4 regions of the Ralstonia pickettii genome follow, and region 2 is predicted to be linked to each of the others. Evidence: predicted binding sites of a transcription regulator. Region 2 holds the regulator's gene; each other region holds the start of a gene.

Region 1 (2,176 bases), 860 kb from region 2:
CCGCGCGGCGGTGCACCATGCTTTCGGCAAAACGCGTGTTGGACAGCCAGTTTTCGCCCTCAAGCCAATCCAGCAGCGTATCGACCTCTTCGACGGATTCGGCGTGCGGCACCAACTTACGGCGCAATTCGACGCGACTGTGCTCGCGCCGAGACAGATAGCCCAGCGCACGAGCCTTCAGCGACAACGGTGGGCGCGGCAACGGCATACAGTTTCAGGCTTAAAAAGAAAACGCCCACCGTTGGGGAACGGCAGGCGTATGAAGCTCGATAGAGCCGTCGATCTGCGCCGACGGTCAACCCAATTACTCTTCTCCGACTTCCTCGGCCACCGCCACGGCGCCCATTGGCGTCACGCCCAGTGCCTCGCGGACCTTGTTCTCGATGTCGCGGGCGAGGTCGGGGTTTTCGCGCAGGTATTCACGGCAGTTGTCGCGGCCTTGGCCGATTCGCTCGCCACCGTAGCTGTACCAGGCGCCGGACTTTTCAACGATCTTGGCTTCCACGCCGAGGTCGATGATTTCGCCTTCGCGCGACACACCCTGGCCGTAAAGGATGTCGAAGATGGCTTCGCGGAACGGCGGCGCCACCTTGTTCTTGACGACCTTGACCTTGGTTTCGTTGCCGACCACGTCGTCGCCCTTCTTGATCGAGCCGATGCGCCGGATGTCCAAACGCACCGAAGCGTAGAACTTCAGTGCGTTACCGCCCGTGGTGGTTTCCGGCGAGCCGAACATCACGCCGATCTTCATGCGGATCTGGTTGATGAAGATGACCATGCAATTGGTCTTCTTGATGGTGCCGGTCAACTTGCGCAGCGCCTGGCTCATCAGACGGGCCTGCAGGCCGGGCAGCGCGTCGCCCATTTCGCCTTCGATTTCAGCCTTCGGCACCAGTGCGGCCACCGAATCGATGACGATCAGGTCGACCGAGCCTGAGCGCACCAGCGCATCGGCAATTTCCAGGGCCTGTTCGCCCGTGTCCGGCTGGGAGATCAGCAGGTCCGGCACGCTCACGCCAATCTTGTCGGCATAAGTGACGTCAAGCGCATGTTCCGCGTCGATGAAGGCGCACGTGCCGCCCAGTTTCTGCATCTCGGCAACCACTTGCAGCGTCAGCGTGGTCTTACCCGACGATTCGGGACCGTAGATTTCAATGACGCGGCCGCGCGGCAGGCCGCCAACGCCCAGCGCCACGTCCAACCCGAGCGAACCCGTCGACACGACCTGGACCGGCTCGACCTCGGCGTCGCCCATCTTCATGATGGAGCCCTTGCCGAACTGCTTTTCGATCTGCGCGAGCGCGGCAGCCAGCGCCTTCTGCTTTTCTGCGCTCATCGCGGCTGCCTTCTTACCGTCTTCCATGGTCGTCCTTCGTGCAAATTGGTGTATAAATGGGCCGCAAGGGCTTGCGATTCCAGCGGTTGCCTGCAACAACGGGCCGCTGGCTGATTGCCCCGACGCGACCCATTTCATGACTTTAGCGCCGCCAAGACTACAGCACCGCGAATTCGGAGTACTGTATAAAAAACCAGTGGTTTTGACAAGTCTCCAGATCAGTTATCGCGCGAAAACAATGTAGCGGGCGGGATGGGCAAGATATCTTGCCCGGCATCGCGGGGAGACACGCATGCGCATCCTGATTGCCGAAGACGACGCCACGCTGGCGGACGGGCTCACACGCTCGCTGCGCCAGGCGGGTTATGCCGTCGACCAAGCCTCCGACGGGGCGACTGCCGACGCAGCGCTGTCCGCACAGACGGCCCAGACCTATGACCTGCTGATTCTCGACGTGGGCCTGCCGCGCATGTCGGGGCTGGAGGTTCTCAAGCGCCTGCGCTCGCGCGGGGCCATGCTGCCGGTGCTGATCCTGACCGCCGCCGACAGCGTGGAAGAGCGCGTCAAGGGCCTGGACCTGGGCGCCGACGACTACATGGCCAAACCGTTCGCGCTGTCCGAGCTGGAAGCGCGCGTGCGTGCGCTGGTGCGGCGCGGCACGGGCGGCGGTGCCACGCTCGTGCGCCATGGGCCGCTGGCGTTCGATCAGGTCGGGCGCATTGCCTATATCCATGATCAGGTGGTGGAACTGTCGGCGCGCGAGATCGGGCTGCTGGAGATTCTGCTCGCGCGCGTCGGCCGCCTGGTGTCGAAAGAACAGCTGGTCGACCACCTGTGCGG
Region 2 (2,176 bases):
CGGGGTCGGCTGCGAACATGTGGCGCACCCGCGCGGCGAGGCAAGGATTCTCGTCGTCGAGAAAGCGGGGAGCGTTTAGCCGCTCCAGCCGGCTGCAGCGAAAAAAAAGCCCGCAATCTGCGGGCTTCGAATTCAGCGATCTCATTGCCCCTGAGGGCATTGGCAATACTACTGTCACGTACGCCAAACAACATCGGGGTAAACGTCCGTTTTGCTAGCGAAACACTGTTGAATGTGTCGCTGCAGCTACTTCCGGACAGAAAAAACAGCCCGCTCAAATGGCGGGCCGAAAATCAGTTGAAGAAAGCCCTGTCCTCAGGGCACCGCAAGTGTATGAAATCAGTTGCGGCGGCAGCATTGGGGTATGCCCTGATCGGGCGCCCCGACGCGGTTTGCGGCCCTTGCGCGTCTTTCTTTTCCTCAGCAGCTTTCGGCGCCAGCGGTACGCGAGGCCACCGGGATCGCGTCCAGCATGCGGCAGATGGCGGCCATGCTGCCGACCATCGTACGGCGCTGCTCCCCCTGGTAGATGCGCACGCCCTGGGTTTGGCGGAAGGGCACCGGCTGTACCGGGCGGCGGTGGGAAGACATCGATCCGAGTCGCATGGCAGACCTCGTGAGTTCGGGTGAAAAAGCGAGTGGCAAGACTCCGCCCTGGCAAGCCAATGGCTCACCTAGGTTGGATCAAACAGCGAAGATTTGGCGCGGAGATGCGCCGAAGATTTACGGAGCTGCAGGCCGGATCAGACCGACGGCCAAGCCCTCCAGGTGAAACTCATCACGATCCAGATCAACGTGGATCGGTTCGAAATCGGGATTCTCGGCAATCAGTTCGACATGGCGGCCCTTGCGCTGGAAGCGCTTGACCGTGACGTCATCGCCAAGTCGGGCCACGACGATCTTGCCGTTGGTGGCTTCGGCGGCACGCTGCACGGCCAGGAGGTCGCCATCCAGGATGCCGGCGTCGCGCATGCTCATGCCGCGAACCTTCAGCAGAAAATCGGGCTGCGCAGAGAACAGCGACGGATCCACTTGATACTGGCGATCAATGTGCTCGGCAGCCAGAATCGGACTGCCGGCGGCCACGCGGCCCACCAGCGGCAGCGTCAATTGCATCAATCCCATCGACGGAAGCGAGAACTGATGCTGCGCCGTGTCGCCCGCCGCCCGCAGCCGAATGCCACGCGAAGCGCCCGGGGTCAGTTCGATCACGCCCTTGCGTGCCAACGCGCGGAGGTGTTCCTCGGCCGCATTGGGCGATGAGAAGCCAAACTCCGCGGCAATCTCGGCGCGCGTCGGCGGAAAGCCCGTGCGCTGGATCGTCTGGCGGATCAGGTGATAAATCTGCTGCTGGCGGGGGGTGAGGGTGGCCATCGGCGTACTGTATATTTGAACAGGTGCTGTGATTTTATACAGTGACGCAGGAAGCGCAAGCGATTTTGTTGTGACGTGTTGCGCGGGCGCCCAGTCCTTCTGACCGGCGTCAAAACCTACGCTACTGGTTAGAAGCTTATGCGCAATCCATGCAGGCGCAGCCGCGGCGAATCGCATAAAATCAAGACCTTGACCGATTTTTGCATCGCCACATAGCCCGATTGAGCTTCATTGGGTTGGCCCGAATGTCACCATGTCCGCCTTCAATCAAGAGACCGTTCTGAGCGTCCATCACTGGAATGACTCGCTGTTCAGCTTCAAGACCACGCGCGACCAGGCGCTGCGCTTCCATAACGGCCACTTCGTCATGATCGGGCTGGAGGTTGAAGGCAAGCCGCTGATGCGCGCCTATAGCATCGCGAGCCCGAACTACGAAGAGCACCTTGAGTTCTTCAGCATCAAGGTGCAAAACGGTCCGCTGACGTCGCGACTGCAGCATCTGAAGGTGGGCGACAAGCTGCTGGTGAGCAAGAAGCCCGTCGGCACGCTCGTGCTGGATGACCTGCTGCCCGGCAAGAACTTGTACCTGTTCGGCACCGGCACGGGCCTCGCGCCGTTCATGAGCATCATCCAGGACCCCGATACCTACGAGCGCTTCGAGAAGGTCGTGCTGCTGCATGGTGTGCGCCAGGTAAGCGAATTGGCCTATGCGGACTTTATTACCAGCGAGCTGCCCAACAACGAGTTCTTCGGTGATCAGGTGCGCGAGAAGCTGATCTACTACCCCACCGTTACGCGCGAG
Region 3 (2,176 bases), on a different replicon from region 2:
ACGCACGCAGGATGGACGACTGCAGCCGGTTGGTGTCCTGGTATTCGTCGACAAGGATGTGGTCGAAACGGGCGCCAATCTCGGCCGCCAGTTCGGCGTCGGACACCATCGCGTGCCAGTAGAGCAGGAGGTCGTCGTAATCGAGCACGTGCTGCGCCTGCTTGGCTTCGACATACGCATCGAACAGCGTGCGCAATTGCGTCTCCCACATCGCGCACCACGGAAAGTGGTGCTTTAGCACGGCGTTCAGCGGGCTCTCGGCGTTGATGGCGCGCGAGTAGATCGCAATGCAGGTCTGCTTGAGCGGGAAGCGGCGTTCCTTGGTCGACAGGTTCAGCTCATGGCGCACGACGTTGAGCAGATCGGCCGAGTCGCTGCGGTCATGGATGGTGAAATCGAGGGCGAGGCCCACGCGCTCGGCATATTCGCGCAGCAGGCGCGCGCCGATGCCGTGGAAGGTGCCGGCCCAGGGCAGCGTGGTCTTGTACGAAGTGCCGGCCGAATTGAGGGCGTTGTTCGATCGCTCGCCCTGCATGGCTCGCGCCAGCAGGTGGCCGGCACGGTTCGACAGTTCGCTCGCCGCCCGGCGGGAAAACGTCAATAGCAGGATGCGTTGCGGATCGGCGCCGTTGGCTACCAGGTGCGCCACGCGCCAACCCAGGGTGTGCGTCTTGCCGGATCCGGCACCGGCCAGCACGAGCAGCGGCCCGGTTTCCGCTGCGTCTGCCCCCGAAATACCGAACTCGACCGCCTGGCGCTGCTGGTCGTTCAGCTGGGCCAGGTAACCCGGCGTGGCCGGCGCATTGGCGGTGTCTGGGGTGGGGGAGGCGGCAAGCACGGCAGGGCGTCACAAAAAATAACTGTATGAATATACAGCACTGTGATGCCTGCCTGCGGAAAGTAAGAGCGGCGGACGGAAGGCCGGCGACGTTGGCCGATCAGATCCCGTCCCGCAGCTTTTTCGCGAAGTCCTGCGGGGATGCCCGCCGGTTGACCGCGTCCACCAGATCCGCCAGGAACCAGGGCAGCACGAGCTGCGTGCCCGGATCGCTCAGGCCGACGCGGAGCCGGTCAGGAGACGCCGATTCGGTGGCTTTGGCCGGCTGGATCGGCTGCGGAGGCTGGCTGTGCGCGAGCATCCCTTGCAGATCCTGATCGGTGAAAGTGAACGTTGACGTGGTCAGAGCCGAGGCGGTCATCGCTGCGGTCATCAGCATCGTGGCCACGGCAAGGTGTTTGAGGGTGTTGGCAGGCATCGTGGCCTCCAGAACAGAACGGTTGGGTGAGTAGGTGACCGGCGCGCAGCGCGGTGGCCGCAGCAATGATCCACCCTCCGATCATGGCGGCAGCTTAGGGTTCCGTTTCGCTCAGGAAAACCTAAATATCGCGTGCAATCCGATCAATTGGCCTGCGGCTGCAGGGCGATGACGGCCATGCCCGTCAACGCAATGGCCGCGCCGCCGATGTCCCAGCGGGTGAGCGACACACCGTCGACCAGACGCAGCCACACCAGTGCCACGGCGATATACACGCCGCCGTATGCGGCATAGGTGCGGCCGGCCGCGGTCGGGTGCAATGTCAGCAACCACGCAAACAGCGCCAGCGAGGCGGCCGCCGGCACCAGCAGCCAGATCGGCTTGCCTTGCCGCAGCACGAGCCAAGGCAGATAGCAGCCGACGATTTCCGCCACGGCGGTGACGGCAAACAGCACGGCAATACGAAGCAGTTCCAAATCGGGCCCCGGAGCAATGAAGACGTAGACGGCGCCGATTGTGGCATGTGGGGCGGCGCTGCCGCGATGGTCACCCGATCTCAGGCGGGCGAGGCGGCGTGCGCCTCCAGCAGCGCATCGATTTCGGCTTGCGTGCCCGCATACGCGCCGGCGCGCGTGGCGGTGAGGGCGGCCGCCGCAGCGGCTTGGCGCAGATGCGCCTGCGGTGGCGCCTCGGGCGACTGCAGCTGGCTCGCCAGCCAGGCGCCCATCGCGGCATCGCCGCAGCCGACGGTGTCCGCCACCGGCACGGCAAAGGCCGGTTGGGCGATACGCGCATCGTCTTGCCCGCCGTGCACCGCTGCCAGCCATTCCATGCCGTCGGCCCCGAGCGTGAGCAGGATGTCGGCTTGCGGCGCGAGGGTGCGCAGCGTGGCGAGCGGATCGGCATCACCGGGAAACAGC
Region 4 (2,176 bases), on a different replicon from region 2:
AGCGTGGCCAACAATTTCGCCGTGACCGGATCCATGATGAACGGCTCGATGGGCGGCACAGGCAACGGACGCACGGAAGCGCGACCGGCCCGAAGCGGGTCGGCCAACGGCAGCAGCAACGGCAATTCACGCAACGGCCCGCGCCGCTTATGGAAATGGATGGACAGCGCATCGGCGCCAGCCGGCTCCAGCTCCAGTCGCAGCACCGCTGGCGACGATTCTCGTTGTGCATGAGTCGGCCGGAACACCCAGATGGCGCTCTCGCCGGCCTGCGCCAACACTTGCAGCCTGCGTAACGCCCCTGGACGTGCCCGGTTCAGCCAGATCAGCACACCATCGAACGCCTGGCTGCGTAAAAGCTGCTCGGCGGCCCATAGAAGATCGGACGATTCGCCAGCGCGCACCCAGACGATTTGTTCAGGAGAAAAATCCCAGCCCACCAGCCTCACTGCATTCGGCAGATACGGTGGAGCAACCAGCGCGATGCGCCGTGCGCTCATGCAGAGCGTAGACAAGGCCGGGCGCAGCAACCGGCATTCACCAATACCGGATTGCGGGCACAACAGCTCGATCAGTCCGCCGAGGGGCCAGCCACCACCGGGCAACTCGGCATTCAGCGCGTCATATCCAGTGGCCAGCACACGCCCGTCGCCTCGCGCCAGACGGCCTGCGCTCCACAATGCGGGATGCAGTGTTTCCGGCAAAGGCACCTTCGAGGCTTTCGGGACGGGCGAGCGAAATCCAGGCACCGCGCGCCCAACGGGGACGGCGCATTCCGCCACAGCTTCGGCAATGGAAAGAGACGAAGGCAACACAAACATGGAAACGCCAAGGCACGAATGAATACTGTATGAATATACAGTATCACAACTTCGCTTCAGCGCAGTCCAGTTTTGCGGGCGTGTTGCGGGGCAGCGATAACGCAGCTCAAGTGCAGATATTGCGGTGATTTGAAGTGGGATAGATACCGTGCAGAGTGATTCTTCCCCGCCAATAAAACGCTTTGAAAGTCACTTTATTCGGTATGTATCCGCACGTGGCCATGGCGGATTCGGTTCTACCAGCCACATACCAGAGAGTGTGAGTTGCACTCCGCCTGCGCAAAGACAAACACCCCAGCGCAAAGATTGAGCTGGGGTGTTGTATGGGGAGAGCCTGGCGATGACCTACTTTCACACGGGAATCCGCACTATCATCGGCGCGGAGTCGTTTCACGGTCCTGTTCGGGATGGGAAGGGGTGGTACCGACTCGCTATGGTCACCAGGCTATGACTTGTTGCCACGTTGACGGGGTCAACGCGACCAATATGGGAATGTAGATTTGGGGTTGTGAGTGATGTGTATCAGGCACAAGGCGGACCCAGCCGGAAACATACCGGTTATAGGATCAAGCCGCACGGGCAATTAGTACTGGTTAGCTGAACGCATTACTGCGCTTCCACACCCAGCCTATCAACGTCCTGGTCTCGAACGACCCTTCAGGGAGATCAAGTCTCCAGGGAATCCTCATCTTCAGGCAAGTTTCCCGCTTAGATGCTTTCAGCGGTTATCTCTTCCGTACATAGCTACCCTGCGATGCCTCTGGCGAGACAACAGGTACACCAGCGGTACGTCCACTCCGGTCCTCTCGTACTAGGAGCAGCCCCCGTCAAGATTCCAACGCCCACGGCAGATAGGGACCAAACTGTCTCACGACGTTTTAAACCCAGCTCACGTACCTCTTTAAATGGCGAACAGCCATACCCTTGGGACCGGCTACAGCCCCAGGATGAGATGAGCCGACATCGAGGTGCCAAACACCGCCGTCGATATGAACTCTTGGGCGGTATCAGCCTGTTATCCCCAGAGTACCTTTTATCCGTTGAGCGATGGCCCTTCCATACAGAACCACCGGATCACTATGTCCTGCTTTCGCACCTGCTCGACTTGTCGGTCTCGCAGTTAAGCACGCTTTTGCCATTGCACTTTAGGTACGATGTCCGACCGTACCAAGCGTACCTTCGAACTCCTCCGTTACACTTTGGGAGGAGACCGCCCCAGTCAAACTGCCTACCATGCACTGTCCCCGACCCGGATTCACGGGCCAAGGTTAGAACCTCAAACAAACCAGGGTGGTATTTCAAGGACGGCTCCACCGAAACTAGCGTCCCGGTTTCAAAGCCTCCCACCTATCCTA

The links. Region 2 encodes LexA, which represses DNA repair genes until DNA is damaged. Its sites were predicted from a motif close to ACTGTATNNNNATACAGT; they were not measured.
Region 1: a site for LexA is predicted at 1,517-1,534, ahead of recA (recombinase RecA). Genes of this name have one in related genera too.
Region 3: a site for LexA is predicted at 860-877, ahead of N5B55_RS18900 (ATP-dependent helicase). Genes of this name have one in related genera too.
Region 4: a site for LexA is predicted at 846-863, ahead of imuA (translesion DNA synthesis-associated protein ImuA). Genes of this name have one in related genera too.

What each region holds. Positions count from the first base shown of each region.
Region 1 is NZ_CP104381.1:495,411-497,586, reverse strand. It holds gene recX (recombination regulator RecX) at 1-208, opposite strand, end outside; gene recA (recombinase RecA) at 305-1,363, opposite strand; gene N5B55_RS02320 (response regulator) at 1,629-2,176, shown strand, end outside.
Region 2 is NZ_CP104381.1:1,359,016-1,361,191, forward strand. It holds gene N5B55_RS06560 (cupin domain-containing protein) at 1-79, shown strand, start outside; gene N5B55_RS06565 (hypothetical protein) at 421-606, opposite strand; gene lexA (transcriptional repressor LexA) at 724-1,374, opposite strand; gene N5B55_RS06575 (ferredoxin--NADP reductase) at 1,628-2,176, shown strand, end outside.
Region 3 is NZ_CP104382.1:467,099-469,274, forward strand. It holds gene N5B55_RS18900 (ATP-dependent helicase) at 1-838, opposite strand, end outside; gene N5B55_RS18905 (hypothetical protein) at 939-1,256, opposite strand; gene N5B55_RS18910 (YnfA family protein) at 1,400-1,732, opposite strand; gene N5B55_RS18915 (carbohydrate kinase family protein) at 1,813-2,176, opposite strand, start outside.
Region 4 is NZ_CP104382.1:891,510-893,685, forward strand. It holds gene imuA (translesion DNA synthesis-associated protein ImuA) at 1-821, opposite strand, end outside; rRNA gene rrf (5S ribosomal RNA) at 1,154-1,266, opposite strand; rRNA gene N5B55_RS20690 (23S ribosomal RNA) at 1,384-2,176, opposite strand, start outside.